DNA from 2 places in the Marvinbryantia sp. genome. Region 1 is predicted to be linked to the other one. Evidence: predicted binding sites of a transcription regulator. Region 1 holds the regulator's gene; the other holds the start of a gene.
What was found. The regulator NrdR, encoded in region 1, represses ribonucleotide reductase genes. The targets are predictions, from matches to a motif close to CACAANATNTTGTG.
Positions count from the first base shown of each region.

Region 2: nrdD (anaerobic ribonucleoside-triphosphate reductase) is a predicted target of NrdR. The motif match lies at 11,891-11,904, and genes of this name have one in related genera.

Region 1 covers NZ_JBKXTT010000001.1:72,198-87,253, forward strand. The annotation lists gene purB (adenylosuccinate lyase) at 1-851, opposite strand, end outside; gene purF (amidophosphoribosyltransferase) at 1,015-2,463, opposite strand; partial or broken gene ACLU9Q_RS00365 (transporter substrate-binding domain-containing protein) at 3,210-3,506, shown strand; gene ACLU9Q_RS00370 (amino acid ABC transporter permease) at 3,611-4,267, shown strand; gene ACLU9Q_RS00375 (amino acid ABC transporter ATP-binding protein) at 4,280-5,065, shown strand; gene ACLU9Q_RS00380 (hypothetical protein) at 5,072-5,869, opposite strand; gene ACLU9Q_RS00385 (DUF5716 family protein) at 5,873-7,030, opposite strand; gene ACLU9Q_RS00390 (DUF5717 family protein) at 7,049-10,585, opposite strand; gene nrdR (transcriptional regulator NrdR) at 10,679-11,128, opposite strand; gene ACLU9Q_RS00400 (PRC-barrel domain-containing protein) at 11,302-11,553, shown strand; gene sigG (RNA polymerase sporulation sigma factor SigG) at 11,621-12,397, opposite strand; gene ACLU9Q_RS00410 (biosynthetic peptidoglycan transglycosylase) at 12,676-13,356, opposite strand; gene ACLU9Q_RS00415 (hypothetical protein) at 13,475-13,702, opposite strand; gene ACLU9Q_RS00420 (CarD family transcriptional regulator) at 13,991-14,512, opposite strand; gene ACLU9Q_RS00425 (AAA family ATPase) at 14,812-15,056, opposite strand, start outside.
Region 2 covers NZ_JBKXTT010000007.1:79,690-94,745, reverse strand. The annotation lists gene loaP (antiterminator LoaP) at 17-523, opposite strand; gene ACLU9Q_RS09735 (sugar transferase) at 764-2,173, opposite strand; gene ACLU9Q_RS09730 (hypothetical protein) at 2,541-3,245, opposite strand; gene ACLU9Q_RS09725 (N-acetyltransferase) at 3,404-3,895, opposite strand; gene ACLU9Q_RS09720 (MATE family efflux transporter) at 4,190-5,560, shown strand; gene ACLU9Q_RS09715 (winged helix-turn-helix domain-containing protein) at 5,533-6,219, opposite strand; gene ACLU9Q_RS09710 (ABC transporter permease) at 6,364-7,344, opposite strand; partial or broken gene ACLU9Q_RS09705 (ABC transporter ATP-binding protein) at 7,433-8,128, opposite strand; gene ACLU9Q_RS09700 (NEW3 domain-containing protein) at 8,132-9,406, opposite strand; gene nrdD (anaerobic ribonucleoside-triphosphate reductase) at 9,741-11,873, opposite strand; gene ACLU9Q_RS09690 (hypothetical protein) at 12,014-13,309, opposite strand; gene gatB (Asp-tRNA(Asn)/Glu-tRNA(Gln) amidotransferase subunit GatB) at 13,371-14,807, opposite strand; gene gatA (Asp-tRNA(Asn)/Glu-tRNA(Gln) amidotransferase subunit GatA) at 14,808-15,056, opposite strand, start outside.

The sequences.
Region 1 (15,056 bases):
ATCGCCGAAGAACCGATCTGCGTCTTTTCAAACGGCTCCTCCACTTCCTTTAAATGCTGAAGCAGGCGGATATCATTGGAGAATTTATGTGCGCTCGCGGCAATTCCTGCAAGCACATTCAGCACGCGGGTATCCACCTTTCGGGAGTAGGTCTGCCCGGAAACCGGATAGCACGCCTCAAAGCCCATCTTCTCCGCGATCATCGGGTCAATCTTGTCGATCGTTTCCTGATCGCCGTCGAACAGCTCCAGAAAGCTTGCCTGCGTGCCGGTCGTTCCCTTGCTGCCGAGCAGCTTCAGACTGCCGAGCACATAATTCAAGTCGTCCAGATCCATAAGGAACTCCTGCATCCACAAAGTTGCTCGCTTTCCGACCGTGGTCGGCTGTGCCGGCTGGAAGTGCGTAAACGCAAGCGTCGGCTGATTTTTATAGGTATCGGCAAATTTTGCCAGCTCTGCAATAACGTTGATCAGTTTTTTCCTGACAAGCTTCAGCGCTTCCGCCATCACGATAATGTCGGTGTTGTCTCCCACGTAGCAGGAGGTTGCTCCGAGATGAATGATGCCTTTGGCTTTCGGACACTGCACGCCATATGCGTAAACATGCGACATCACATCGTGGCGCACCACCTTTTCCCGTGCCTTTGCCACATCGTAATTAATATCCTCCGCGTGCTCCTTCAGCTCTGCGATCTGCTCGTCCGTGATATTCAGGCCAAGCTCTTTTTCCGTCTCCGCCAGAGCGATCCACAGCTTTCTCCAGGTCTTAAACTTCATATCCGGAGAGAAAATGTACTGCATCTCTTTGCTCGCGTAGCGCTCTGATAACGGGCTTTGATATCTGTCGTTCATTGTCGTTTCTTCCTTTCCATATTTCAGAATCAGAGAATCTGTTCTTATTTATATTCGCATGTTTGCCCGTACAAGTCAACTATCAATTTGCTCACACCCGAATCACGTTCTCACGCCTCAAACAGCAGGTGTATGAGGCTGGCGTAAAAGTAACTTTAATTGTTTATGCATCGTATTCCCCACGTATATCTTCTTTCGGCGGCTCCATCGGATATTTGCCGGTAAAGCAGCCGGTGCAGACCGGAAGCCCGTCAACCATCTCGCGCAGGCGCTCCAGGCGCAGATATCCAAGGCTGTCCGCCCCGATGATCCGGCGGATTTCCTCGACGGAACGATTATAGGCGATCAGCTGGTCCCGCGCCGGCACATCGGTGCCGAAGTAGCAGGGCCACAGAAACGGCGGGGAGCTGACGCGCATATGCACCTCCGTCGCTCCGGCTTCCCGCAGCATCCGCACAATGCGATCGCTGGTAGTGCCGCGCACAATGGAATCGTCGATCATAATGACACGCTTTCCCGCCACCGCCTCGCGCAGCACGTTCAATTTGATCTTTACGCTGGATTCGCGGTTGCTCTGCTTTGGTTTAATAAAGGTACGTCCCACGTAGCTGTTTTTCACAAAGGCGCTCCCGTAGGGAATCCCGGATTGCAGGGAATAGCCGAGCGCCGCCGCATTGCCGGATTCCGGAACGCCGACCACCAGATCCGCCTCCACCGGCGAATCCAGCGCGAGAAAACGTCCGGCTTTGATGCGGGAGCCGTAAACGCTCACCCCGTCGATGTGGCTGTCCGGTCTTGCAAAATAAATATACTCAAAAATACAGCGCGCGTGCTGTTCCTTTGGAATACACATGCTCTTGTCCGAGGAAATGCCGTCTTTTGTGATCGCCACTACCTCCCCCGGTTCTACGTCGCGGATATATTCTGCTCCAAGTGTTTCCAGCGCACAGGTCTCTGAAGTGATAATATAGGCATTGTCGCGCTTTCCAATACACAGCGGCTTAAATCCAAAGGGATCGCGCGCCCCGATCAGCTTGCGCGGCGACATTACCACCAGGGAGTAAGCGCCCCTGATTTTTTTCATCGCCTTTACGACCGCCTCCTCGACGTTTTTCGAGTTGATACGCTCCCGCGCGATATGGTAAGCGATCACCTCCGTGTCAATTGTCGTCTGAAAAATTGCGCCGCTGTATTCCAGCTCGTGCCGCAGCTCGTTTGCATTGATCAGGTTGCCGTTGTGTGCAAGCCCCAGCGTGCCCTTCACATAATTGAGCACCAGCGGCTGCGCATTCTCACGGGTGCTCGCTCCGGCAGTCGAATAGCGGACATGCCCGACGCCGATATCACCTTTCAGCTTCTCCAGCGCGCCGTCCACAAACACCTCATTTACCAGGCCCATACCCTTGTGAGAAAGCACCTTCCCCTTCGGTCCGTTCGTGTCGCTCACCGCAATGCCGCAGCTTTCCTGCCCGCGGTGCTGCAGCGCAAACAGTCCGTAATAAATTGGCGCAGCGACGTCCTTTCCGTCTAAATCATACATGCCAAAGACACCGCATTCCTCGTGCAGCTTTCCCTCCGGCTCACACTGCTGATGTATCGCTGTTTCCCTCATATTCCTTAAATCCTCCTGCTAAAAACGGGGACTCCGGCACGGCGCATACTCTCCATATGCGCCTGCTGCCGGACTCCCCGTTGAATCCTTCCTCTTTTACGCGCTTATTATAAAGCAGTATCCGCAAAAATGCAATCTTTTTGTAAAAAACTTCTTTACTTCATCGCTTTACTATGATAATATACTAAAAGGTGTGGCGCAGGGTAATCCGTGAATTTCTTTTACGGACGGCATCACAAAATCTGGTTTGGAGGAGAATGATTATGAAAAAGGAACTTGCTTATGTATTATGCGGAACTATGCTGATGGCATCGCTCTCTTTCGCGGGCGTGTCTGCAAATGAAGAGCTGACCTATGCGGTGGAGGCCGGCTCCGCCGGGGAAGCGGCTGCGCAGGACAACGGCTTTAATTACAATTCTGTTGCATCGCAGGCGGATGCTCTGATGGAGGTCGCTTCCGGCACTTCCGACGCTGCGATCATCGACCTTCTGATGGCGGGCGCTATGATCGGCGAAGGCACCAGCTACCCGAATCTGACGCATACCGATGAGCTTACAAGCGAAGAATACGGCGTTGGCTGCCGCAAGGGTTCCGATCTTGCCGCTTACATTAACAACGTGTTTGCGGAAAGTTATGCAGACGGCACCATGGAAGAAATCGCAACCACCTACGGCGTTCAGGAAGCGCTGGTAGAGCAGGCGGAGGCTTCCGGGGAAGCGGAAGCTGCCGAAGATGGCGATGTTGCTTACATCCAGGAAAAGGGAAATCTTATCGTCGGCATCACCGACTTTGCCCCGATGGATTACAAGGATGAAAACGGCGACTGGATCGGCTTCGACGCTGATATGGCGAAGCTGGTCGGCGAAAAGCTCGGCGTGGAAGTGGAATTTGTAGAGATCGACTGGGACAACAAGATCATGGAGCTTGATGCGAAAAACATCGATGTTGTCTGGAACGGCATGACGCTCACCGACGAGGTGAAAGCTGCTATGGAATGCACCAACGCTTACTGCAACAATGCGCAGGTGATCGTGGTTCCGGCCAAATAAAGCGTCAGATAAAATATCACATAACATAATATCACATAACAAGAAAGGCAGAGGGCCGGCGCTCTCTGCCTTATCAAGTCAACAAGGAGATTTCTATCATGCTTTTAAATGTTACGCGGACACTGATGAGCGGACTGGCTACCACCTTTCAGATCTTTATTTTCACGCTGATTTTTTCGCTGCCGCTCGGTCTCATTCTCGCTTTCGGAACCATCAGCAAATGGAAGCCGCTCAGCTATCTGATCCAGATCGTTGTCTGGATCATCCGCGGTACTCCGCTGATGCTGCAGCTTATCATTATTTTTTACGGTCCCGGTCTCTGGCTCGGGCACAATATCTGGAGCGGCAATGAAGCAGGACGCATCACGGCAACCGTCGTTGCCTTCACCATCAACTATGCCTGCTATTTCTCCGTTATTTTCCGTGGCGGCATCGAGGGCGTTCCTGCCGGACAGCGCGAGGCGGGACAGGTGCTCGGCATGACAAAAAGCCAGATTTTCTTTAAGATCACGCTGCTTCAGATGATCAAGCGCATCGTTCCGCCGATGTCGAACGAGATCATCACGCTGGTAAAGGATACCTCTCTCGCCCGCACCATCGCCGCCCAGGAGCTGACCTTTGCCGGATATTCCTTCATGAAATCCGCCGGTCTGACCTGGCCGCTGTTTTACACGGGCGTGTTCTACCTCGTGTTTGTCGGTATTCTGACGCTGCTGTTTAATTATATCGAAAAGAAACTGGATTATTTCCGGTAGGGAGGCAGACACATGGCTATTTTAGAAGTAAAGCATATTGAAAAGCATTTTGACAATACAAAGGTGCTGGAGGACGTCAGCTTTGAGCTGGAGGAGGGAAGCGCGCTTGCGATCATCGGCTCGTCCGGTTCCGGAAAGACTACGCTGCTGCGCTGCCTCAATTTTCTGGAGACGCCGGATTCCGGTACGATCACGGTAAAAGGCAATACGCTGTTTGACGCCAGCCGCACGAAAGCAGAAAACGAAAAAGACATCCGCACCAAGCGCCTGCATTTCGGTATGGTGTTTCAGTCCTTTAACCTTTTTCCGCAGTACACGGCGCTGGAAAATGTGACGCTCGCCGAGCGGCTGCTTGCAAAGGAACGCCCGGATTTTAAGCAGAATAAAAAAGCTATTTTGGAGGAAATCACCGAGCACGGGCGCGCGCTGCTGGCACAGATGGGACTCTCCGAGCGCGAGGGACATTACCCGCATCAGCTCTCCGGCGGTCAGCAGCAGCGTGTGGCGATCGCACGTGCACTTGCCCTGAAGCCCGATATCCTCTGCTTTGACGAGCCGACCAGCGCCCTCGACCCGGAGCTGACCGGCGAAGTGCTCAAAGTTATCCGCGCGCTTGCCGAGCGCAAAACCACGATGATCATTGTCACCCATGAGATGGCGTTCGCCCGCGACGTGGCGGACCAGGTCATCTTTATGGACGGCGGTCTGATCGTGGAGCAGGGGAAGCCCGACGACGTCATCAACCATCCGCATGAGGAGCGTACACGGCAGTTTCTTGCAAGATACACACAGGGGTAGCATCCGCTACCCCTGGCTCATTTTCAGATATTCCTTTTTCAATTCCGCAAGCCGCTCCTTCGCCGGCAGCGCATCCCACTCTTTTGCGAACCGACTCTCCCGCGCTTCCCGCAAAATTGCCGCAGTGTCCGCCTTCATTGCCGCCGCATGGTCGCGATCTGCCTTAATCTCTGCAAGCCGCTCCTGGTAACGCTTCTCCGGCAGGAAAAGCGGCAAAAGCCGCAGATATTTATCGTATACCTTCCGGGATTTTAAGGTGCTGTAGGATTCCCAAAGGCATTCCGCCGCCTCTTCAAAGCGGAATAAATGCGCATACGCTGCCGCCATATTTTCCAGAACAGTCGCATAAAACTGCGTGCCGATCCTTCCCGGGCTGCGCGTAAAGAGAATGTTTTCGTACTCCCCGATCGCGCGCACATACATTCCATAGTTTACCAGATAATCCGCCTTCATTTTTTTACGGACGTCCTGCGATTCAATCTGTACCTGCTGCAGCTGCTCCCGGAAATAAGAAAGCTCTGTGCGCGTCAGATAGCCGCACTCCTGAATAATCGGCATCACAAAGTCCATCGCGGGACCGCCCGCCTCCAGCGCGTTTAAAAGCACCCTGGCAAGCTTCTTAAGACCCAGCTCCTCAGACAGCCAGGCACACAGCTTTTCGTTCAGGATCGTCTCATCCAGAAGGTAGACATTTTCCTTCATGTAATAGCACAGCTCTTCGATCGACCAGATATGGATGCCGATGCTCTCAATATAGAAGGGATGCTGCGCCCGCGGCGTCCCGCAAAGATAATATCCTCCCATCTTCTATACCTCCAAAACACTTTCCCAGACCTTCCCTGACGGCGGATAAAACTCCCCGAAGCCAAGATCGCGGATCGTTACCCGGCAGCGTCCCTGCGCGATAAATTTAAGGCGCATACTAAGGCGCGTCGTCCGCCCCGGACGCTCCGGCAGCCCTTTGAGCATAATGCTGTAGCTCTCCGTCTCTCCGCCCATCATGGAACGCGCGTAAATGATTATCTCATTCGTGTTATCCAAAATAAACTCGCAGGTGTACTCCGCCTCAAACCAGTTGACGCCGGCGTTGATCAGGATGTGCGTGCTCTGTTTACCGCGAAGCTCCATTTGCATACTGAGGTTGTGCTCCACCAGATCCTCGCTCTGATAGAGAAAGCCGTCCAGCTTTTTGCCGACCTCCATGCGCTGCATCGCCCCGTAGCAGGCGCCCTTCGTGTAAAGATTACGTCCCTGGTAAACGCGGCGGCGGCGATTGCTGAAAAGATACTGCAGCGACTCCACCGCCCAGGTTTTGTCAAAGCTGTCCCCGATCAGATAGACCGCAGAGAAGGTATTGCTCTGGAACACCTCCCGGATCATCTCCAGAAACTGTGCGTCACGCTGCTCATTCCACTGCTCATCGGAGCGCGCCCCCTGTCTGCCAAGATCCACCTTTTTCCCTGCCTCCGCACGCACCAGCGCCGGTTTTGTGTGGTAATCAATGTCCATGATATAAGAAGAAATTTTCGTGTCCTCATACTCAAACAGCGCTATCTTATGAACCCACAGCTCTTTTTTCTGATTAAGCGTATAGCAGCAGAAGCTCTCCCGGTGCGTCTGCAGAAACACCGCCTCGCCCGGAATGCCGATCATCTGGCAGGCGTTGCGCAGCGCCTCCGCCCAGGCAAGCGTGATCTCCTTCATGGTGATCATGATGCAGATATCCTCCGGCTTCACGGACGCTCCGATATACCCGACGCAGGTCTTTAAGAAATTCGCCAGCGTCATCTGCCCCAACTCAACGCTTCCCTCAATAAGGGAAAAGAGGTCGGACGGCGTCGGGATCAGATAGCGATCCTGATTCTCCTGTATACTGACCGTCTCCGGCTCCATGCTTCTCTCGCTGTAATAAGAAATCTGTGAACTTTCCCTGTCGAGGTCCAGTCCGATTATTGTTTTTCTCATCTGTCTTCCTCAATCGTGTTAATTTATTTCAAAAAGCTCGTCCACCAGATATTGCTGTCCGATATACTGCTCCCGGATCTCCAGAAGCTGCTTTTTATCCTGTCTCTGAACCGCCTCCGCCATCCGGTTGATCAGCTCGTAGCGCCCGGTGTGGCCGCGATGGGAACGCCTGCTGCACACCATCTTCTGATGCCCGGTCTGCGTTTTTCCGTTTTTCCCCTCGATCTCCAGGTACCACTCCAGCTTATCCTCATAAAACAGCGTGAAGGCGTGTACAAAAATGCCCTCGTAAACATCCGGCATCGACACCGCCTGTTCCTTCTGATCGTTCAGCCGATAATACAGGGTCACATGATTCTCCGGGTCTGTGCGGTACTCCACGATATATTTATCATGCATGTGGAAATGACGCAGCAGCCGCTCCGGGAGCTTCCGGAAAAAGCGGAAGTACATTCCTTTTCCGGTATATTTTTCCAGCAGATACTGCTGCCATTTCTGCTGCCCCGCACCCAGCTTCTCCGCCAGAGTGTAATACCGCAGAAGCGCAAGCTGGCAGACCTGCGGCGCATTGATCTCCCCGATAATGTGCTGCTCTATATAAGTAAACACACTCTTGTCAACCGGCATTTCCCGCACGAAATAGCAGTACGACATCCAGATGACATACGCCCAGCAGATCCTTGCGTTGCCCGCCTTCCGGCAATAAGAGACAAATACCGGCTCCGTCTGCTCCATATCCTGACGGGTATAAAGAACGGTGACGAGAATTTTTTCCTCGATGCTGTAGTCCTCCATCAGGAAGCCACATCCCGCCTTCCAGATCGCCTTCATGCGTTTCGCAGGTCCCTCATAATAGTGCAGCAGATAGCGCAGCACCTGCTCGTCGTACACGCCGTCAAAGAAGCATTTCGCACAGAGCGCCAGCAGATTGGCGTCCTCCTTCTGCTCCGTCTCATTGATCCGGCTGCTGCACAGGCGCACCAGCGTGTGCGGCGCCATATGCTCGGCACCGTATTTGCCTGCCAGCGCATAAGCCCGTTCGCACATGCCCTCGGAAACCAGCAGCTCCGAAAGCTCCTGCATATGGCTATCCGCAAGCTCATCAAAATCTGCCAGTGCAAGATATTCCGAAAGATACCCATCCCGCGGATGTCCGCTATAATAAAGCAGCAGCTTTTCCTGTGTCCTTCTGCGGCTGCTGCCGCGAAGCTGCGAAAGCGTCATAAAGCGGACAAGCTCGCCGGCATTTTTCTCCGTGACCGCCATGTCCTCCGGCATACTGCAGCAATCATAAAGCAGCATTCCCTCCGGGAGCGGCACCTGCTCCCGGCAGTAATCCTCCAGAGACGGTCTGTCGAGAAGCCTGCGTCGCAGAGCAAGCGACGGATCAGCAAGACGCGCACCATCCCTGTCTTCCAGCAAAATACAGCAATCCGGGCCGTAAATCTGTACACAGGCTTTTCCGTTCACGAGCTGCACCCGCTGCTCCTGCCGAAGCTGCCGGTGTACCGCGATCACGTGACGGATACGCGGATTTTCACAGGTGATCTCATACGTAAACAGCGCCCGCGAAAGCCCGTCCGCCATCCTTTCGTTCAGCACATACGGCGTCAGCAGCGCTTCATAGATGAGCGCAAGATCCTCGCTGATACGCCCCTCTAAAAGCTGCTCCTCCATAAACAGCTCCATTGCCTTCCGGTAGGTCTCAAAGGTTTCCGCATCCTTCGCCCGATTTCTTATGATATTCGCATAGAGCGCCGCCTTCTTTGCGCTTCCAAGCGTATTATTGTAAGAAAAATACATGCGCACCGCCTGCGGCAGTTCCTGCACATTCAGATCCTGCGCGCTCTGCGCATAATACTCGTAGAGCCCTGCCAGCCGTATATCCTGACGGACCCCAAGCGCATACCATTTTTCATACTGCGGTCCGTTTTTATGCCCTTTCATCAGAAGCGAGCAGATCGCCGTCAACAGATTTTTGCTCGGATAAACCGCAAAACAGCGGCAGAGTACATCCAAAAGCAGCGGACTTGCGGAAACGCGGCGCAGCGCGATCTGCGCTGCCTGCCCGCAGATTTCCCGGTCGAGCAGATTTTCCTTGCACAGAAACGCCAGAATATGAATCTCAAACGCCTCCAGAGATCGCAGCAGCAGAGGCTCCTTTTTCAGAAGCTCCCAGCCTTCAAGGTACATCACAGGGCTGTGACAGCCGCAGGTATACTGACGGCGCAGCGCGTCCAGGCGCTCGGAATCGCTGCGGAACATTCCGTCGTTTACTTTCAGCATCAGCCACTGCAGCACCCAGTTTTCCTGATTGGCAAGGAACAGATCCTGGATTTTTTTCTGCACATACTCCAGATACTCCTTTTTCTGATCCTCAAGCGTCGTCAGATACAGGTAAAAGCCCTGCCACTGCGCCTCCGCCAGCTCCTTCTTCCGCGCCGGGATCCCGCCAAGAAGCATTTCCGCCTCCACGCTGTCCCCCGCTGTAAACAAAATATAAATGCGGTACAGATCATAAAAAATATGTTCCCCGCCTGCCCGGTGCAGATTGTCAAGACAGGTGAGTGAGATCCCACTCCACTCACGAACGCCGTTTCTGCCCGCCCGATAATCAATATATGCATGTAAAAGCTGCAGGATCTCCTGCCTTTTGCGAAGAGAGCTTCTCTCCGCCGATGGATGCGGCGCATTCAATACCTCTACCACACAGCTCTGTTCGCGGCTCTCAGCAAGTACCGTAATGCGTGCAAAATTGCGCCCGGCATGCAGCCGGTCTTTGTGGATCACAAACCCAATATGATACGTACTGCCGACAAATTCCTCGGTCGTGATCTTCTGCCGCTCGATCTCAAGAAAAGGCGCGTCACAGGAAATCAAAAGCGGTGCAAAGCCCCAGGTATTTTTCGTCAGCAAAAGCTCCTCACGCTCGCCGTCATCGGGATTTTTCAGAAACAGATGGTCGGTCGCCATACTTACTGTGATCGGCTCCTTCTGCCCGAGACCTGCCAGAAACTGCTCCATGCCGCGATATGCCGCCGTCGTTCCCTGCAGCCCCTCATAAAGCGTCTGGCAGTGCGGTCCCCACTGACGCACAAGCTCTGCAAACTGCAAAGAGGCAAACAATACGTATGCCCTGCCAAAATCCTCCTTCGCGAGCTGTGCAAACTCTTCCAGCGTCATCCGCACCGGCTCTTTCTGTTCGCGTCTTTGCTCTGCCGCCTGCAATCGGTAAGGCAGCGTATACTCCCCGGAATCTGCGCAGATTACAAACGCGCCCTCCAACATCTCACCATCCTTCAGACCCGCAGGGTCAGCCCGGAAGCGAAAGGTCTCTTTTCTGCCCGCAAACACCTCCGGCGCGCAGGTCACTCTTGCATTTGTGGAGTAGACAAATCCCTGCGCCAGCCTTCCGCCGGAAGCCTCCACCGAAAACTTTCCATGAAACGGGCGGTCCGCCGCAATCGCTCCCTCGATCTTTTCCACGGAAAGCTGCAGCTTCTCCGGCTCATATTCAAATTTCTCATTCAGTAATTCTGCAATTCTCTTTTTCAATGTGTGCTCCTTATAGCCGGAAGGGCCGCAGCAAATACAGTTGTTTGCGGCAGCCCGGTCCTTTCATCTCTGATATGCTATTCACAGCATTTCTTAATTCAATATCTTCTTCAGCTCATCCATAAACGTATTGACGTCCTTAAACTCGCGGTACACGGAAGCGAAGCGCACATATGCCACTGCATCCAGCTCCTTCAGACGCTCCATCACAATTTCCCCTATAATGCTGCTTGGTATCTCCCGCTCTTCACGATTGAAGATCTCCGTCTCGATGGCATCGATCGTATCATTGATCTGCTGTGCGGAGATCGGACGCTTGTAGCACGCACGAAGCACGCCGCTCTCTATCTTTGTTCGATCATACTGTTCCCGGTTCTGGTCCTTTTTTATAATGATAAGCGGTATCGTCTCCACCTTTTCATAGGTAGTAAAACGCTTCCCGCACTCGTCGCAGAGCCGGCGGCGGCGGATGGAATTATTGTCATCTGCCGGTCTGGAATCTACCACTCTCGTGTTATCCTGGTTGCAAAACGGACACTTCATGCTGCCTTCCTCCTGATCATATAAAAGCCCGCGGATGTTCCGTGCCCCGCACGCCCGCAATCCTCCCCGCATTCTTACATGGCGGAAGGGCTTCTATCAAAAGTATATCGGATTGGAGTCTGGCTGTCAATCGCATATACTGGAGTAAACGCAAAATTTTTTTGAGGTAATCTATGAGAGTATGTGAGCTTCGTCAGAAGGAAGTTATCAATGTGTGTACCTGCGCCTCCCTCGGATGCGTCATTGACGTGGAATTTGACCCAAAGGACGGCTGCATCACGGCACTGATCGTGCCAGGCGGCAGCCGCCTCTCCTGCTTCTGGGGGCACGACGCCGAGATCATCATCCCCTGGCGGTGCATCTGCCAGATCGGGAAGGATATCATTCTCGTCGAGCTCCCCAAAGAAAAAAATAAAGATAAGTGAGATATCACAAAAAAATCTATGATATGCCACAAAGTACCAGGTGATCCATCACAAAAGAATACGTTCCCTACCGCAGAAAGCTGCGCATACTTTTCAGCGCGCTTTTTTCCAGACGGCTGACCTGCGCCTGCGAGATGCCGATTTCCTCGGCGACCTCCATTTGTGTTTTGCCCTCAAAAAATCGCATATTGATAATGCTGCGCTCGCGGTCGCTCAGCCGCTTCATCGCCTCCTGCAGCGCCAGCGATTCCACCCAGTTTTCCTCTTTATTTTTCTTATCGCTGATCTGGTCCATTACATAGAGCGTATCTCCTCCCTCCGAGTAGACCGGATCGTAGAGACTTAAGGGACTCTGGATCGCATCCATCGCAAACACGATGTCCTCCTTGGAGATGCCGATTTCCTCGGCAATCTCGTTGATGGTCGGCTCCTTCAGATGCTTCTTCATATAAGCTTCCCGCGTATAGAGTGCCTTGTAAGCCGTATCGCGCAGCGAGCGGCTTACCCGGATGGCGTTATTGTCGCGCAGATAACGGCGTATCTCCCCGATGATCATCGGCACCGCATACGTGGAAAACTTCACGTCCATTTCTATATTAAAATTGTCGATTGCCTTCATCAGACCGATACAGCCGATCTGGAACAAATCATCTGCATTTTCATTACTTGCCGAAAACCTCTTTATGACGCTCAAAACCAGGCGCAGATTTCCCTTGATGTACAGCTCCCTCGCTTCCATATCCCCCTGCTTGATCCGACGGAACAGCTCGTCCTTTTCCTCATTTGTCAGAACCGGAAGCTTTGATGTATTGACTCCGCATATTTCCACCTTGTTCAGTGCCATTGCAAGAACCCTCCTTACGTTCGTTGTGCGCGGGTGCGCATACGGTTTTCATCTCACAAAAAACAGGAAACATTTTTTTGAGATAAAAATTTACCGGGACGATTAAAAACCATCCCGGTAAAAGAATTCTCACATTGAAACACGTTTATGCGATTTTGCAAAAAATATAAAAATTATTAGACCTTGACAAATCCGGACTTTCTAAACGTTTAATATCTCATAAAATTCCCGCTCATGCCACAGCGGGTGATCGTCGCCCGCGCCAGCTTCGTGCCTGCTCAATCAATGTCTTTTATTTTTCCCGCTTCTTCCTCCGTAATACACTGATTCCTTACCATGCAGGAAAGCACCTGCTCCGTGCGCCGGGCGGCAAGCTCACTGTTCTCATCCGGAGAGTATGCCGAAGGCGCATTTGGAATCCCCGCCAGCATTGCCGCTTCATAGTCCGTCAATTCTCCGGGTAACTTATCAAAATATCCCATGGAAGCTTCATAAATTCCATAATATCCGCTGCCGAAATACAGCGTATTTACATACAATTCAAAAATTTCCCTCTTGCTGTAAGCTGCCTCCATCGCGAACGCCGCAAAGACCTCCGCCACCTTGCGCTCAATGGATTTTTCCTGCGAAAACAGCATATTCTTTGCAAGCTGCTGTGTGATGGTACTGCCTCCTTCCCTGAAAGACAACGTTTTTATGTCTGTCCAGGCAGCGCGGCAGATTGCGATCACATCAATGCCCGGATGGCGCTCAAAACGATGATCCTCCGCGGAAATCACCGCATCAATATAAAACTGGCTCAATTCGTCATAATGAGTGAAATGTTCCATACTGCGCACCTGCTCCACCCGCTCTGCAACAGGCTGCTGCGCGACCGCCTCCCGGTACATTTTGTAACCCCTGAATCCGAAAAAGGCACCGGCTGCCGCTCCCAGGCACACCAGAATCAAAAGTAACATTCCAAAGATTCTTCGCAGGGAATGTTTCCTTTTTATAGAATGTTTTTTATGTGATGTTTTTTATGTGATGTTTTTTTATGATAGCTTCTTCCCATGCCGTCATCCACTCCCTTCCATATTACCGTCTGTCCACCTTCTTTAACAGGTAGTCCGTTATTTTCCAGATGAAAGAAATTCCAAGGAACAAAATCCCGGCTGGCACCAGCAAACCTATGATCAGCGCCCCGCCTGCAGTAAGTATCAGCGTCCGGAGAATCTTCCGGCAAGCGCCCTTATCCTTCCGTTTCTCTGCAGTGCTATCTGCAATACTGCCTGCAATATTATCCGCACAGCTGTTATTTTCCAAAATGTCGTCATTCCTTCCTTTTTAAGTTACTTTCCTATGTCTCATATTCAGCGCGATGAACCCATCTTCCTGTCTGTTATGCACTCTGAATTGCAGGTTGAAGCCCTGGCATACTGCCCCGGCATCCCCTGCATTCTCTCCCGCCTATACCTCAATTATATTTCGCCCAATTAAAAAAGCAACTTACATTATTGTAAGTTGCCAGTTATCGTCAGTGCACTGCCCGCAGGTTGTCCGGCCGCTTAGGAGATCGAAACAGCACTGGAGGATTCCAAATCATGTAATTTCTTACTGCTCTTTTCTTGCCGGAGCGCTCTCGATTTTTTCTGTGATCAGTTTTGGAATCTCCTCCTCCCGACAGCCAAGGGAAAATGCCAGCTCCATATACAAAGAGTGCTCCGCTATCCGGAAATATTTCTCATCGGTCGCCGTCGGCTTCTTCCCATGATTCGCCCGATGCTTTTTCCGTCCGTAAATATCCTTAATAATCTGTACCATCCGCTCACAGTCCAGACTTTGCAGCGCCTCCTTATATTCCAGCTCACGCAGCTTATCATTTTGTGAAAAATCCGTGTCAATATTTGGAATCCGTGTAATGAGATCTGTCGCTTCCTCATAGGTGAGCACCCTGCGCAGCACCTTTTCTCCGCGCTCAAGCGGAATATAGATTTTGGCATTTTTCTCTGCAAGCGGAACAAGCAGATAATACATTTTGTGATCTTTAAAATCCGCCTTTTCTCCGTCCAGAACATCCTCCACCTTACAAACGCCTGAATTATACTTTACCACATAATTATTTACCTCAAACATAGACTACCTCCTAATGCAAAACGTGACCTGCCACTGGCAGTTCCCTTCGGATACATAGCAACAAAAAAACATGCGGCAGGAACAGGATTTACGCAGTTCTGCCACACGTTCTGTATTTAAATTATACCTCTTTTTCGCCAATTTTTCAAAGGCACTTTTTCACAAAAATCAGAAAATCCACTCATTAATTATCAGCCTGCTGCGCACGGTCATGCGCGATGCTCCGCTTAAAGTGCAGGTAAACAGCGTCAGCTCACAGTCCCGGCTGTCTTAGCATGCGCACGTCGTTTTTTCCCTGCTCATAAGGATATACGGCGATACAGTTTTACTACTTCTTCATAATTTTCGCCGTGCAGGAAATAGTAATCTATCTGTTTTTCGCCCTCCGTGTACAGATATGGTCCGTACATGGGAATTGCGCAGCAGAGCACGGTTCCCCTCGCCGCTACACCGATACCGTATCCCTGTGAGGAGTATAGAAGCGGCATCCGCAGCTTTTTGCCGCCAAAGCTGATGTATCTCGCCATCTGGGTCATGCGCTCCG
Region 2 (15,056 bases), on a different contig from region 1:
AGAATGATCCGCTGCATTATTCTTTTTTTACAATCTCCAGCCCAACTATGGCATCCACCATTCTGCCAAACATCTCTATCTGTATTTCAGCGCGTCGTCTGTGCCTGTCTATTCTTTTAATACATCCTTCCAAACCTTTCAAAGGACCCTCACCGACGATAATCTTGTCATTTTCAATTACACCTCTGGACATCTCCACAACGTGTTTTTCACCGCCAAAGCACAGGATAAATTTCACCTCATCCTCTGCAAGAGGGAGCAGATACATCCGGTCTCCCAGAATTTTTGTAAATCCTTCTACCTTCTTCAGCTCTGCATACAAGGTATCGATCTGCTCTGTTTCCGCGAAGATGTATCCCGGAAACAGGATTTTTCGTTTCCTGTGCCACTCTCCCAAATATTTTTTCATTTCCTCATAATATGGTATAAAACATTCTGTCAGTACCTCCTGCGATATTTCACTTTCACACATTTCCTTCATCTTTTCTTCTTTTCCAGTAAATACCTGAATTACATACCACAAGATAAGTTTCTCCTTCCTATATCCCAAAGAATCTCTCAGGTTTCATAATCATGGTAGCTTCTATACAGACACTGAAAATGGGCAAGCTTCGCCATTCCGACACTGACATCCAGTCCCGAAGTACTTTTTCCTTTATGACCGCCCTCCCCATACAGCGCGGCAATGCGACGACTGCAGGATCCGGCTTTTACAACGCCAATATTTCGTCAATTAAAATCGAACCAGACATTCTTCCCTGCTCTACTCCGCTCCCCTGCCCGTAAAGATGACTCCCACGGTTTTCAGGAGGATTTTAATATCCAGCCCGAAGCTCCATTCTTCTATGTACTTTGCATCGAGCTTTACTACTTCCTCAAAGTCTGTGATATCGCTCCGCCCGCTGATCTGCCACAGGCCGGTTATGCCGGGCTTCATGCTGAGTCTTTTTTTGTGGTGGAGATCGTACTGCCGGAATTCATCCACGGTCGGCGGCCTGGTGCCGACCAGGCTCATGTCGCCTTTTAAAACATTCCAGAACTGCGGGAACTCGTCCAGGCTTGTCTTCCGTATGAATTTTCCCACCTTTGTGATGCGCGGGTCGTCATCCATCTTGAACATCAGCCCCTGCATCTTGTTGTCCTTCTGCAGGTCTTTTTTCTTCGCTTCCGCGTCATTGCACATGGAACGGAATTTGTAGATCTTAAATATCCGCCCGTTTTTCCCGACGCGGTCCTGCGCAAAGAAGATCGGACCTTTGCTCTCCAGTTTGATGGCAGGTCCCAGGAAGATCGTGAGGATCCCTGTCAACAGTACACCGACCAGTCCTCCCAGGATATCCAGCAGACGCTTTGCCATCATCTGCCCCGTGCTCATGTCCACCATATGGGAAGTGGCGGCTATGTAATCCCCCACCCGGTCGATCCCCATGTTGGTCATGTCAAATGCCATCCCGTCAAGCAGGATATAAAGCGTGACGCCCATGCTCTCAAACTTCTCCAGCATCTCCTGAAGTCCCTCCGTATCATACGGGAGGTCGATCACCACGGCGTCCACCACATTCTGCAGTGCCAGAGCATACATATCCTCCCTGCAGGCGTTTACCGGCACGCCCTCCAGGACGGTTCCACGGTCGTCCGCATCGATCACAGCCGCGGAGCTGATATAATAGCTCCCGTCCTTTTCTGCGATCAGCCGGTCAATGACGACCGGCGCATGGTCGTGCGTGCTGACCACCATGAGCTTCTGGCTGCCGCTCCCGTGCCGGAACCGCGGCAGCACCCATTTTTTTATGATCACATGGCTGCCATAGATCAGCAGGATGTTCAGTGCGAAAAACCATATACAGACGGTCCTGGAATACCCCTGTCCGCTTTTTGCAAAGAACAGCACCGCAAACGTGACCGCGGCAAGGATCAGGTTTACTTCCACAACCTTCTGCAATTCCTTGAAATAGCCTCTCTGGTAGATCCCCTGGTAAATGTCCCGCGCATAGCATACGGTGATATAGACTGCGACCTGAACGATCAGCAATATAAAATGGATCTGCGGCGCCCGGAATACACTGCCAAGGCGGATGTAAAGCGAAACCGCGTAAGATACAAAAATACAAACCAGATCAACAATCAGCAGCACTATATTTAATTGATTACGGAACTGATTTCTGACCTTCATTTCTCTCTCCCCTGTTTCATTTGTACTGAAATTTTTTACGACAGACACCTGTCTACCGTAAACTTCCAAAAATACATAAAAAATATAGGGTATTAAAGCTAGAGAAATATCACTTTGAAATGACGAAAAAAGATAATTAATACAATGATTGAAATTTGCCGTCCAAATTAAGATATGACTGCCATGCATCCGAAGGGACCTGCCACCGGCAGCTCCCTTCGGATACATGGCAACAAAAACCCTACCGCCCAGCCCGGCAGTCTCTGGTCTCTGCCTGGCTTTTGAGCGGTAGGGCTCACACACAAAAAGGAGAAAAGGTTATTCTATATGAAAAAAATTAGTATGCATCTCTACATTCTGATATACGCTATGACTGCTGCACTACCATAATCTGTACGGCATTTCCGTCCTCATCCAGCTGAATCGCCAGGATATCGCCCTCTGTTATATCGGTAAGTGCAAGCTCTTCTGCATCTGTCAGCGCTTCCGTTCCCGCGTCTGCATCATCCGCAGCCTCCGCGTTCTCTGCAGTTTCGGCTTCTGTGCCGTCCTCTGCTGCTGCGCTTTCTGTTTCTTCTGCGGCTTCACCGTCCGCCGCAGCTTCCGTACCATCTTCTGTCTGGTCCTCCTGGGTATCCTCCAGCGCTTTTAAGCTCTCTTTCGCTGTCTCCCAGTCCACCAGCAGGATTGTGGCATCCTCCGCCACCGTCACGTTCTTCTCTTCGCCCGTCAGCATAAGCTCCGGTTTTTCTGCTGACGTGCTTTCACCATCCGCTGACGTATCTGCATCTGCATCCGTGACCTCCTCCGACGCATCCTCCAAAGCCTCTGCTCCGGCTTCCTCAGAAGCGCCGTTTTCTTCGCCGTCCTCCGGCAAATCTCCAACTGCAAGCGTTATGCTATCGTCACCGACCTCCTTTACTTCCCCGATGATAATGTCGGACTCCTCTTCCTCCAGCATTATCACCGCCTCTGTAACCGCCTCTGTATCTTCCTCAGCAAAAGCGCTCACTCCGGATACGGCAAGAGCCAATCCTAAAATCACCGCTATCTGTTTTCTTTTCAATGTCATCAGATCCTTTCCTGCTCCCCGAAGGGTTTTGTTCGTAGCTGCTACTTCCTGTCGACACTGATAATATAACAAACAAATATGTCCGGTTTGTGGAAACCAGGTGATGCTTTTGTGGCGTTTTTGTTATCTGGATATAAATAAATTATAAAACGTTCCATCTACATTTTCTCATACGCGATCCGCTGCGTTCCGTCATCGGTATAAATGATGCCGCATTCCCTGAAGCCGTTCTTCTTTATAACATGCTGCATCACCTTATTGTTTTCGTGCGTGTCCATCCGCAGATGCCGGATCTGCTGCCAGGCAAACGATACGATCGCATCAAATATCCCATGCGCCTCCCCGTCGCTGGCAACGCGGTGCAGCGTGCCGTACTCCTCATCCGACAGCCACCCGCCCTGCTCGATTTTTTTGTAGGTCGGGTCTGCCCCGATGAGAAAGAAAAAGACTCCGTGGATCGCATTCTCTTCCTTTACCACGTAAAGCCGCTCCTTTTTTATGTCATCCGCAAGCAGCTCTTTCGGCGGAAAGCTGTCTCCCCACTGTCCCCCGTTGCCCGTCTCCCTCATAAACTGCCTTGCGCGCGCATAGATTTCCAGAATCCGCGGCAGATCAGCCTCTTTTGCTTTTTCAATTTTAAATAACTGCATTTTTCAGCTCCTCCAGACTTTTTTGAAACATATCGATTTCTTTCGCATGATTGTTCTTTTAGTATAAACGAAACTGCCGGGCTGCGCAACCTCGGAGTGAAAGCCTTGCCCCTTCCATAATCGCACCGCTCTTCCTGCAAGACCACAATATTCGCTTATATCCTGCAAAACCGCAATATTCGCTCATTGACCATGTTCTCTGGCTGTGATATAATCACATACTTGTGATGATACCAGTGGCAAACGGACAGCGATCCGGTATCACAGGGGTTAAAATCAATATACTATATGGGGATGAAGGTTTTGAAGAGTAATAAATATGAAATTGATATGTGCAGCGGCTCCATTATGGACAAGCTGATTTCGTTTTCGCTGCCGCTGATGCTTTCCGGCATTCTGCAGCTTATGTTTAATGCGGTGGATATTGTGATCGTGGGACGCTTTACCGGAAGCGAGGCACTCGCTGCCGTCGGCTCCACGTCCGCCCTTATTAATATGTTCACCAATCTGTTTATCGGCATTTCCCTCGGCAACAATGTACTGGCTGCCCGCTACTATGCCTCCGGCAGGACGAAGGAAATGTCAGAGACCGTACATACCGCGATTTTGTTTGCGCTCCTCAGCGGCATTGTGATGGCGTTTGTCGGGCTGATCTTCTCCCGGTTTGCCCTGGAGCTGATGGGAACGCCCGACAATGTTATTGAGCACTCCACACTCTATATGCGGATTTATTTTCTGGGAATGCCGTTTTTTATGCTCTACAACTACGGCGCCTCCATTCTGCGCGCTGTCGGCGATACTAAACGGCCGCTGCTCTTTCTGATCATCTCCGGCATTCTGAATGCCGGACTGAATATGTTTCTCGTTATCGTGTTCCACTTAGGCGTGGCTGGCGTTGCGATCGCTACCGTCATCTCCCAGATGGTCTCCTGCGTTCTGGTGCTCCGCTGTCTTTATCTGTCGGACGGGAGCTATCAGCTTCGCTTTTCCAGGCTGACCTTAAAGTGGAATTATTTAAAACCGATTTTCCAGGTTGGCATCCCTGCCGGTATCCAGAGCACTGTAATCAACTTTTCCAACGTGCTCCTGCAGTCCTCTGTGAATTCCTTTGGTTCTACCGCTATGGCAGGCTATACGGCGGCAAACAATATTCTCAGCTTTTTATATGTCTCCGTCAACTCCGTCACGCAGGCGTGCATGAGCTTCACAAGCCAGAATTACGGCGTTGGAAATTACAAACGCATGGATAAAATTCTTGTCAACTGTATCGCATTGTCCGTCAGCGTCTCCCTCGCGCTCGGCTGCATCGCCTACTTCTTCGGGCCGGAAATCCTATCCATCTACACCTCCGACCCGGAGGTGATCCGGTGTGGCGTCGAGGTGCTCGCCTATACGACCGTCACGTATTTTCTGTGCGGACTGATGGACCTGTTTCCGGGTCCAATGCGCGGGATGGGACACTCTGCCGTTCCCATGCTGATGTCCATCATCGGGACGGTCGGCACCCGGATCGTGTGGATCTTTCTGCTCTTCCCGCAAAACCGGACGCTGGCATTTTTATTCATTTCCTACCCGGCTTCCTGGATCGTCACGATCCTTCTGCAGGTAGTCTGCCTTTACTTTGTACGAAAAAAGGTTTACCCGACGTCTGCGAGGCAGAGATGATAAAGCGCCTCCTCCGGGATGCAGTAGCCGACCGAACGCACGCAGCGGATCGCATCCCCCAGCCCGCTTTGCTGCCGGATACTGCTGATGTGGGTGTCTATGTTGCGCTGGGTGCCGCGCAGACGCTGGGGCAGCCGGTCGTTCAGGTACTGACGCGACATCACACGCCCGATATTCTTCAGCAGCATCAGCAGAATGTCAAAATCCACCTGGCGCATTTTTATTTCTCTTCCGTTCACCCGGAGCATCCGGTTTGCCGGACAGATTTCCAGCTCTCCAAATACAAGGGTGCGCTCCTGCCAGATTTTTGGCTGAAAACAGGATTGTACCGCCTCGCAGAAGTTCAGATACTGAAACGGGCAGAGTGTCCGGCAGCCCGCATTTTCCAGCTCTCTGCCTGCCAGATTCCACTCCGGCTCACAGTCCGGCACAAAAATCACCGGAAACCGCAGAGTAAGTACCAGAAACATATCCTTTTCCAGCATCCGTATCATCTCGCCATCTATCAGTATCACAGTCACGCTGCCATCCAGTCTGCCGTTTTCCCGCAAAAAACACTCCAGGCTGCGAGTATGCATTCCCGCCCGGAATGCGTAGCTCTCAGCCTGCTTCTGCAATTCTTCTTTATGTATTCCATTGATAACCGTCAATGCGCTCATTGTGTGCCCTCCTGCTTTTTATGATATATGATTCCTTCATGATTTTTCCATACATACGCATTTTTAAAATCATGTCTCATATATACACCAGGAAGCTAAACCCAATTTAAACACAGACAACTAAATTATGGATTCTTTGTGAAATCAGCTGGAACGGATTTCCTGCCGCATAAAGCCCACGTAGGAGCCGCCGAAGGCTGCCAGCATCAGCGCGATCAGCGCAACCAGATGCGGCCACACCAGAAGGAGGCTCTGTCCGAGCGAAAGATAGCCCGAAATTGCTCCCACAAGCTGATCCACCGTCACCACATTCACCGCGCGCACGCTCGGACTCATGATCGTGGAAACCGCCTCACTGTACAGATAATACGGCGAGATCCGGTTCAGATTCAGCTCCAGCGTGTAGTTGCCCACCGTGTTCACCATAGAATTATAATAATCGTCCACCGGATAAACGATGTTTGCAATAATATTGGCGATCAGACTCATGAACAGCGCAAAGAAAATCCACAGCGAGATGACCGCCAGTGCCGAGGTCGCCGAGTGGCGGCAGAACACGGAAAACAAAATGGAAAGCGCAAGCCAGAAGGCAATATACACCACGGTAAACAAAAGGAAAAAGAAGATTCTTCCGATTTCTTCCGCCTGCGGCACCAGCCCGGTTCCAAGCATCCCGACCGCTCCGATCAGAATGCCCATGGAAAAGACCATAATGGTGATGATCGCCGTTCCCGCAAGAAATTTTCCGATGATAATGCAGTCCCGATAGATCGGCTGCGCCACCAGCCGGTTTAAGGTACCGGCGCTGCGCTCACTGTTGATCGCGTCAAAGCCGAGCGTCAGCCCAACGAAGGGACCGAGCAGCGCGATAAAGGTCATAAATGAGGGAATGGACTCCCCGCTGGTCGTGTACAGCTTTAAAAAGAGAAAGTTACTGTCGTTTGCCACCGCGTCCGAGAACCCCAAGAGCGCTCCGTAAAGACTGGCAAAGCAGGTGGCGTAGATCAGCGCCAGGATAATGAGGAAACGTCTGCTCCTCAGATGATCCGCCAGCTCCTTTTGGAACAATGCCCGCAGTCCGATGCCGCTGCTTATGTGCTCTTCCCTTTTTTCGGCGCGGGGCATCGTTTTTGTTTTACTTTTTACTGCGATTGTTTTCATCCTTCTGCCCTGCCCTTTCAAAATATAGTCTGTAAATCTCGTCCAGATCGCCGCCCTCCTGGTTCACCTGCCTGCCAAGCTCGTCAATCCTTCCGCACGCGATCAGCCTGCCGCTCACAAAAATGCCCACCCGGTCGCAGATCTGCTGGATCTGGTAAAGCTGATGCGAGGAAATCAGAAGCGTCCTGCCGTCCTCACTGGCAAGCTCGTGCATCAGCATCAGCAATTCATGCATTCCCTCGGGATCGATACCGAGCGTCGGCTCATCCATAATGATAACGCGCGGATCCTTCATCAGAACATCCGCAATGCCGAGCCGCTGCTTCATACCCTTAGAGTAGGTGCCAGTTTTCTGATCGCCGTATTCCGTCATGCCGACGCGCTTCAGAAGCTGCTCAATACGTTCCTCGATCATGTCCTCTCCAAGACCGTTCAGTCTGCCGGTGAAACGCAGATTCTGCCTGCCGGTCAGATCCGGGTAAAATCCGACGTTGTCCGGCATATATCCGGCAACGCGTTTTACTGCCACCGGATTGCGCGTGCAGTCCAGCCCCTCGATAAACGCCCTGCCTGCCGTCGGCTCCGTCAGACCGAGCAGCATCAGGATCGTTGTCGTTTTCCCGGCGCCGTTCGGACCGAGCAGACCGAAGATTTCCCCCTGGCATATGGAAAGATCGAGGTTGTTTACCGCAATTTTGTTTCCATAATGCTTTGTGAGTCCCTGCATCTCTATTATTTTCTGTTCCATATGCTACCTTCTTCCATACTTCTTAAACAAAAAGCCCAGTCCTGCAAGCAGCGCAATGATGATCGCAACCGCAACGATTCCCCAGAGCGTCTGTGTTTTTACCGATATGCGGAATTCCGCCGTCGACGTCGTCTCGTCATTGCTGACTGTGATCGAAGTCACATAGTCCCCGGTAATCGCATCGGAGGACGGCTTGACATAGGCAGTCACTTCCTTCGTGGCTCCCGCCTCCAGAAGCTCGATGGTCGATTCGTCGAAACGCACCTCCCAGTCGGTCGGCGCAGATGAGGTCAGATTTAAATTGCTCAGATCCACATTTCCGTTATTGATCACGCTTAACGTCACCGCCTTTTCCTGGTTTGCGTAAGCGTCCATGCTCAGATTGCCGGTCGGTGTGGATAACTGCACCTCGTAGGAGCCGGTGATCGTCACCTTCAGCTCTGCAGACAGCGTTTCATTTGCGGAAATCGCCGTGCAGGGAATCGTGTATTCGCCCTCCTTAATGGTCTCCGGCGGCGTCACGTCCACCGTCAGCCCCTGGCTGGAGCCCGGCTCCACCGTGATGCTCGCCACTTGAGTGCTCTCACCGGATGGGGTAAAGGATACCTGCCAGCCGCTCTCCGCCTCCGCCGCAAGACTGTAGGTCTGCTCTGTTCCACGGTTGTTCACCAGCGTGACGTCGAAGCTGAAGCTCGTCCCGGAAGCCCCCTGCTGCTCCGGATATTCGGACGTTAAGCTGCTCTGTCCGTTCTCCGTTTCTGTCACGTTAATTTCAAGCTGTAAGGTGTCGGAAGCTCCACTGCCGGCATCTGCTTTCAGGGTAACATTGTAGGTGCCCTCCTCCACCTCATCGGGAAGCGTCAGGCTGAAGGTGGCAAGCTCCGAGTCTGCAAACTCTGATTCTGCATCTACATGTACCATTGAGATTTCGCTGCTGCTGCTCTTGAAGTAGCCCTCCCAGCCCTCCGGGATAGACTCGATGGAAAGCGACGCATCGTAGCTGTCTCCGGAAAGGCTTGCAAAATCCAGCCCAAAACTGACGCTCTCGCCCGCTTTCACCGTGATGCCCGGATAATCAGTCGTCATGTCGATGCCGTTCTGTGCGCCTGCTGCCGTTTCTGTCCCTGCATCTGTTCCCGCATCGTCCTTTGCATCCGCTTCCGTCATCGTGTCAGCCTCAGCCGCAAACGCCGTCTGGCCGCCGCCTGCCGCCAGTACGCCCATAAGTGCCGCCGCACAAATCCGTGCGCATCCCCTTTTTCTCCATCCATGTCCCATATCTTTTTCCTGCCTTTCTGTAAGTTTTTTCCGGCATCACACCACCCTCACGTCCCGGCGGCGTCTGACTGCCTTCCTGATTTCTTATTTTAAAAAGCCGGTGTGGAAAATGATTGATGATTGCGTAAGACAGGTATAAAAGAAAAACAAAACTTATAAAATTTTTATAAACTTTTAGAACCTACAGGACCTGCCACCGACAGCTTCCTTCGAATGCACGGCAAAAAAAGACGGAGGAATCAGATTCCTCCGTCAGAAACTACCGTACAGATCAGATATATCGTCACAACATTTGCCAGGGAACTCCAAATGCCAGAGTGAATCGCAAACACTCCTACATCGATACGCGCTCCGCGATTTCCGCCATCTTCGCGTAGTTCAGCCTTGTATCGCCGTGTACGCGGCTGTAGGAAAGATAGCCGTTCATGCGGTCAATCTTTGTAAGGTTTTTGGAACCGCACTTCGGGCAGACATCCATCTCCAGTTCCTGGTGACCGCAGTCGTCACAGTAGGCGAGTGAAAGGTTGACGCCCTCATAGTAACCCAGCTTCATCGCACGCAGGATGAGACTTTTGATCGCCTCTTTATTATAGTCGATCGGATAGCGCACATACTGGATCTTGCCGCCGTTGCACAGATCCCAGAAGCGCCCCTCCAGATCCTGCTTCTGGATTGGGGAAAGATCCTCCGTCACGTGGCAGTGGAAGCTGTTGCTCACGTACGGGCGGTCGGAAACATTCTCCACGATGCCATACTGCCTGCGGAACTGCTCCACCTGCAGCCCGCAAAGACTCTCCGCAGGAGTACCGTAGATGGCGTACAGCCAGCCGTCCGCCTCCTTGTACTCATTTACCTTCTTATTAATATACTGCATAACCTCCAGCGCAAACTGCCCGTCCTCGGCAATGGATTTGCCATTATAAAGCTCCTGCAGCTCGTTTAAGGCAGTGATGCCAAAGGAGGCCGTCATCGGCTTTAAGAGCGGCTTGATCTTATCTCTCGGATCAAGGTGTCCGCCGTAGAAGCCGCCCTCGCAGTAAGCGAGCGGGTTCGTGGAGGCACGCATCTCCCCAAGATATTCGTAGGTGCGGATGTGGATACCTCTGATCATCTCCAGATAATAATCCAGCACCTCGTAAAAATCGCGGCTCTCCTGACGGGATTTCGCCAGGATCATCGGCAGATGCAGGCTGACAGCGCCCACATTGAAGCGTCCGACAAATACCGGCTTATCGTCCTTATCCGCCGGGTGCATTCCCCCGCGCTCATACCAGGGGCTCAAAAACGCCCGGCAGCCCATCGGACTGATCACGCGGCCGTACTGCTTATACATGCTCGCCACATAGCCCTTGCCGGAGAGGGAAAGCCAGTCCGGATACATGGTCTTTGCGGAGCACTCCAGTCCCGCCTCAAACACATCCTCGCACGGTTTGCCGTCGCCGTGCAGGTTCTCATCGAATAAAAATACGATTTTCGGGAACAGCACCGGCTTTTTGTTGCCCGGCTTGCCCTGTCCCTCTTTATGTACATTCAGCAGGGAAATGCTGCACATACGCTCAAAATCAGACTGCCCCAGCCCGAGCGTCATGGTGACAAACGGATAATCCCCGCGGGAAGAGCCGACCGTGTTCAGCTTGTACTCGATGCCCTGCCAGCCCTGGTCATAATCGCGCTTCACCTTATCGAGCGCATACTGCTTCGCCCGCTCCTGAACGCCGTCCCAGGAGGCATCCATGTATTTCAGAAATTCTTCCACATATTTTTTGTAGCTCTTCTCTGCATAGGGCGCGAGGATCTTGTCGACCTCCGGCACCGTAAAGCCGCCGTACTGCTGCGCCGCTGTGCTCAGCACGATGTCGCCCATCACGTCAAACGCCGTATCCAGCGTCTTCGGCTCGTTATACCAGACATTTCCCATCTCGAAGCCGCCCTTTAAGACAGAGCCGACGTCAAACAGGCAGCAGTTCATGGTATCCAGACGCGCAGACTGGTCATGAATGTAAATATAGCCATCCTTACATGCCTGACGCTCGTCGCGCGTCATGAAAAACTTCTGGTAGAGATTTTTATTCAGCTCATTGAAGATAAGGCTGCGCTTCGTCGCCACCAGCGCGCTGTCCGTGTTGGCGTTGCTCTTGTCGCCGATGTAGCGGATAGACTGGCTCTTCGTGTAGACATCGTCCATCATATGGATAAAATCCACTTTATAATTGCGGTAGTCACGATAACTCTTTGCGACCGCCGGGCTTACCTTCTCCAGCGCGCTCTCCACGATGTTGTGCATCTCCTGGATCGTGATGCCCTCCTTGCCCATCTCCTGCGCGCGTCTGGTCGCATACTCGCACAGTTCTTTAATCTCCTCCGGCTTAAACTTATATAATGCGCGGGCAGCGGATTTGTTTACTGCAACGACAATTTTCTCAACATTAAACTCTTCCCGGGTCCCGTCTTTTTTGATCACATACATTTCGATTCCTCCCATATTACTATATCTGGTATGACATTTTAATTTTTTCGCAAGATGTAGTTCCAGTATAGAGGAATTTCCTCCATTTGTAAAGAGGCAAGATAATAAGTTTTTTTTAAGTTTGTGTAAGGTTTCTGTAATTATTCGAATGCCGGTCTGGTTTTATCAAAGATCTCATCCACATCAAAAAAGTCAGTCAGATAGTCGGCATACATATAAAGATCATAACCATCCAGCGTTCTGCGCGTCTGCCGCACATAGTCCGGCTGAACCTCAATAAAATCCGCCGTAGTCCAGATGCTGAAAAAAAACTGATAGCCCTTCTCCAGCAGCAGCTCCTGTTTTGCCGTCCCGGCAGTCACTTCCTCACCGTACGGATAGATCAGAAGATCGGTATCGCCCACAAGCGAGCCAATCTTACTGCTCCACGTATCCAGATCGCCCTCCAGCTCATCCAGATCCAGGTCGCTCTCCATGGTGTTGTCGGAAAAGCCCTGGCAGGCAATCTCCCATCCGGTCTCCTTCAGGCGGTCTGCGATTGCCGCGATCGTGCTTGCTCCAGTCTCGATCCCATAGCCAAACACGCCCTCATAGCCTGTGACAGAAACAATTCCCTTCGCCCCGCGCAGGGAAAAATCCGGGTGCTCCTCCACAAATTCATCCACGATCGGAATCACATCATACGCTCCGATAAGCGTCTGCCCGGAGGCGTCCGTGTACTCATTCATCACATTGCCATTCTCATCCAGCACCAGTCTGCCCGCAAACCCGTCCCCCTGCTGATAATCATAGTAATTTGCCTCCGTGAAGGAAAGCACCATCGGCGTCTTTCCCTCCGGGACAGACGGCGTATTGACGGCAAAGCTGGTCGTCCCGTCCTCATTTTGGATATCCACCACCTTCTCGTGAACATCCATCAGCACATATCCGCGGTCGTAAAGCGACTGCAGGATCGCCTTAAACTCATCCACTGTCAGCGTCCAGTTATTATAATAGGAGGACATATCATCTCCGTCAAATGCGCGCGACGGATCCGCCACCAGCGTCTTCACCGAAAAATGCGCGACATCTCCGCCGTACTCCACCATCTGTCCGAGCAGGCGCTGATACTCGATCTTTGCGCTGATCACGCGGTCGTCTTCCGCATGTTCCTCGCTGATCTTCGCGATCTCCTCCAGCGCCGCCGTATAATCGTAGGAGGCAGCCAGACGCGCCGCCGTATTAAGATGTCCTGTCACATCCTCCTCGGCCGCCTCTTTTTGCTCCTGTATCTCACGCTGCGCCTTCATCTTCGGCGTCTCCACCGGCTCATTATTCTCATATTGACCAAGCGTGCCGATACTTTCCGCAATCTGTGCGTTCATCGTCGCACGGCTGCATCCGGTCATAACAAACAGTGTCATCATTAACAAAAAAACAGATATACTTCTCTTCATGAAAGTTCCCCTTTCTCACAAGATAGTATATCTGCTCTTCTGCAAAAAAACAAGCCCTGTCTTATCTGGATAATATTTCCTTCAGCATTTTATTGACGGCTCCCGGATCCGCTTTGCCCTTCATCGCCTTCATCGTCTGCCCGACAAGGAAGCCGATCGCCTTCTCCTTGCCGCCCTTATAGTCCGCCACAGACTGCGGATTTGCCGTGATCACCGCCTCAACGACGCTTCTGAGCGCACCCTCGTCGCTGACAGTTTTCAGCCCGTGCTCCTCCACATATTTCTCCGGGTCAATATCATCCGTGAAGATTTTTTCAAAAACCTCTTTTGCCACCTGATTGTTCACAGCTCCCGCATCCGCAAGATTTACCAGCTTCGCCAGATTCTCCGGCGAGAAGCGCAGCTCCTCCGGCTCCTGCCCGCGCTCCTTTAACAGGCGGAGCGTCTCGCCCATCAGCCAGTTGGAGACCTTCTTCGGCTTTTTGCAGATCGCCGTCGCCTCCTCAAAGAGATCCGCAAGGCGCTTCGATGAGGTGAGGATGCCTGCATCATAGTCCGGGATCGCAAATTCCTCCCTGTAGCGCTGCAGCTTTTCCGTTCGCAGCTCCGGCTGTGCGGCGCGTACGCGTGCGATCCACTCGTCGCTGATATACACCGGCGTCAGATCGGGATCCGGGAAATAGCGGTAGTCCTGCGCATCCTCCTTAGAGCGCATTGCATAGGAGTATTCCTTCGTATCGTCCCAGCGGCGTGTTTCCTGCACCACTTCTCTGCCAGCCTCGATAAGGTCGATCTGACGCTCCCGCTCATTCTCGATCGCGCGGGCGATCGCCTTAAACGAATTCAGATTCTTCATCTCCGTGCGGGTGCCGAATTTCTCCGCCCCCGCCTCGCGCACCGAGAGGTTGACATCCGCACGCATGGAACCCTCCTGCAGCTTGCAGTCGGAAGCTCCAAGATACTGGATAATCAGGCGCAGCTTATCGAGATAGGCAATCACCTCGTCCGCACTGCGCATATCCGGCTCCGAAACGATCTCGATCAGCGGCACGCCGCTGCGGTTGAAGTCCACCAGGGAACAGTCCTCCCATTCGTCGTGAATGAGCTTTCCGGCGTCCTCCTCCATGTGGATCTCATGAATGCCGACAATCTTTTTGCCGGCCGCCGTTTCGATCTCGATCCCGCCGTCGTGACAGATCGGCAGGTAAAGCTGTGAAATCTGATAATTCTGCGGATTGTCCGGGTAAAAGTAGTTTTTGCGGTCAAATTTGCAGTGCTGGTTGATCTGGCAGTTGGTCGCCAGACCAACGGCGAGCGCATACTCTACCACCTGCTTATTTAACACCGGAAGCGAGCCGGGCATCCCGGTGCAGACCGGACAGGTGTGCGTATTGGGAGCGCCGCCAAACTGCGTGGAGCAGCCGCAGAAAATCTTTGTCTTTGTCGCAAGCTCCACATGAACCTCCAGGCCAATGACTGTCTCATATTGCTTTTCCATTTACTCCACCGCCTTTCCCGCAAGCGCCGGCGCCTCGTAAGTGCGGCTGCACTCAAAACTGTAAGCCGCCCGGAGGATCTTCTTCTCCTGGAAGCAGTCGCCGAGAAGCTGCATCCCGATTGGCAGACCTTTGCCGTCCTTTCCGCAGGGCACGCTGATGCCCGGTATGCCGGCAAGATTTGCCGAGATCGTGTAAATATCGCCGAGATACATCTGCAGCGGATCGGAGAGGCTCTCTCCCAGCTTTGG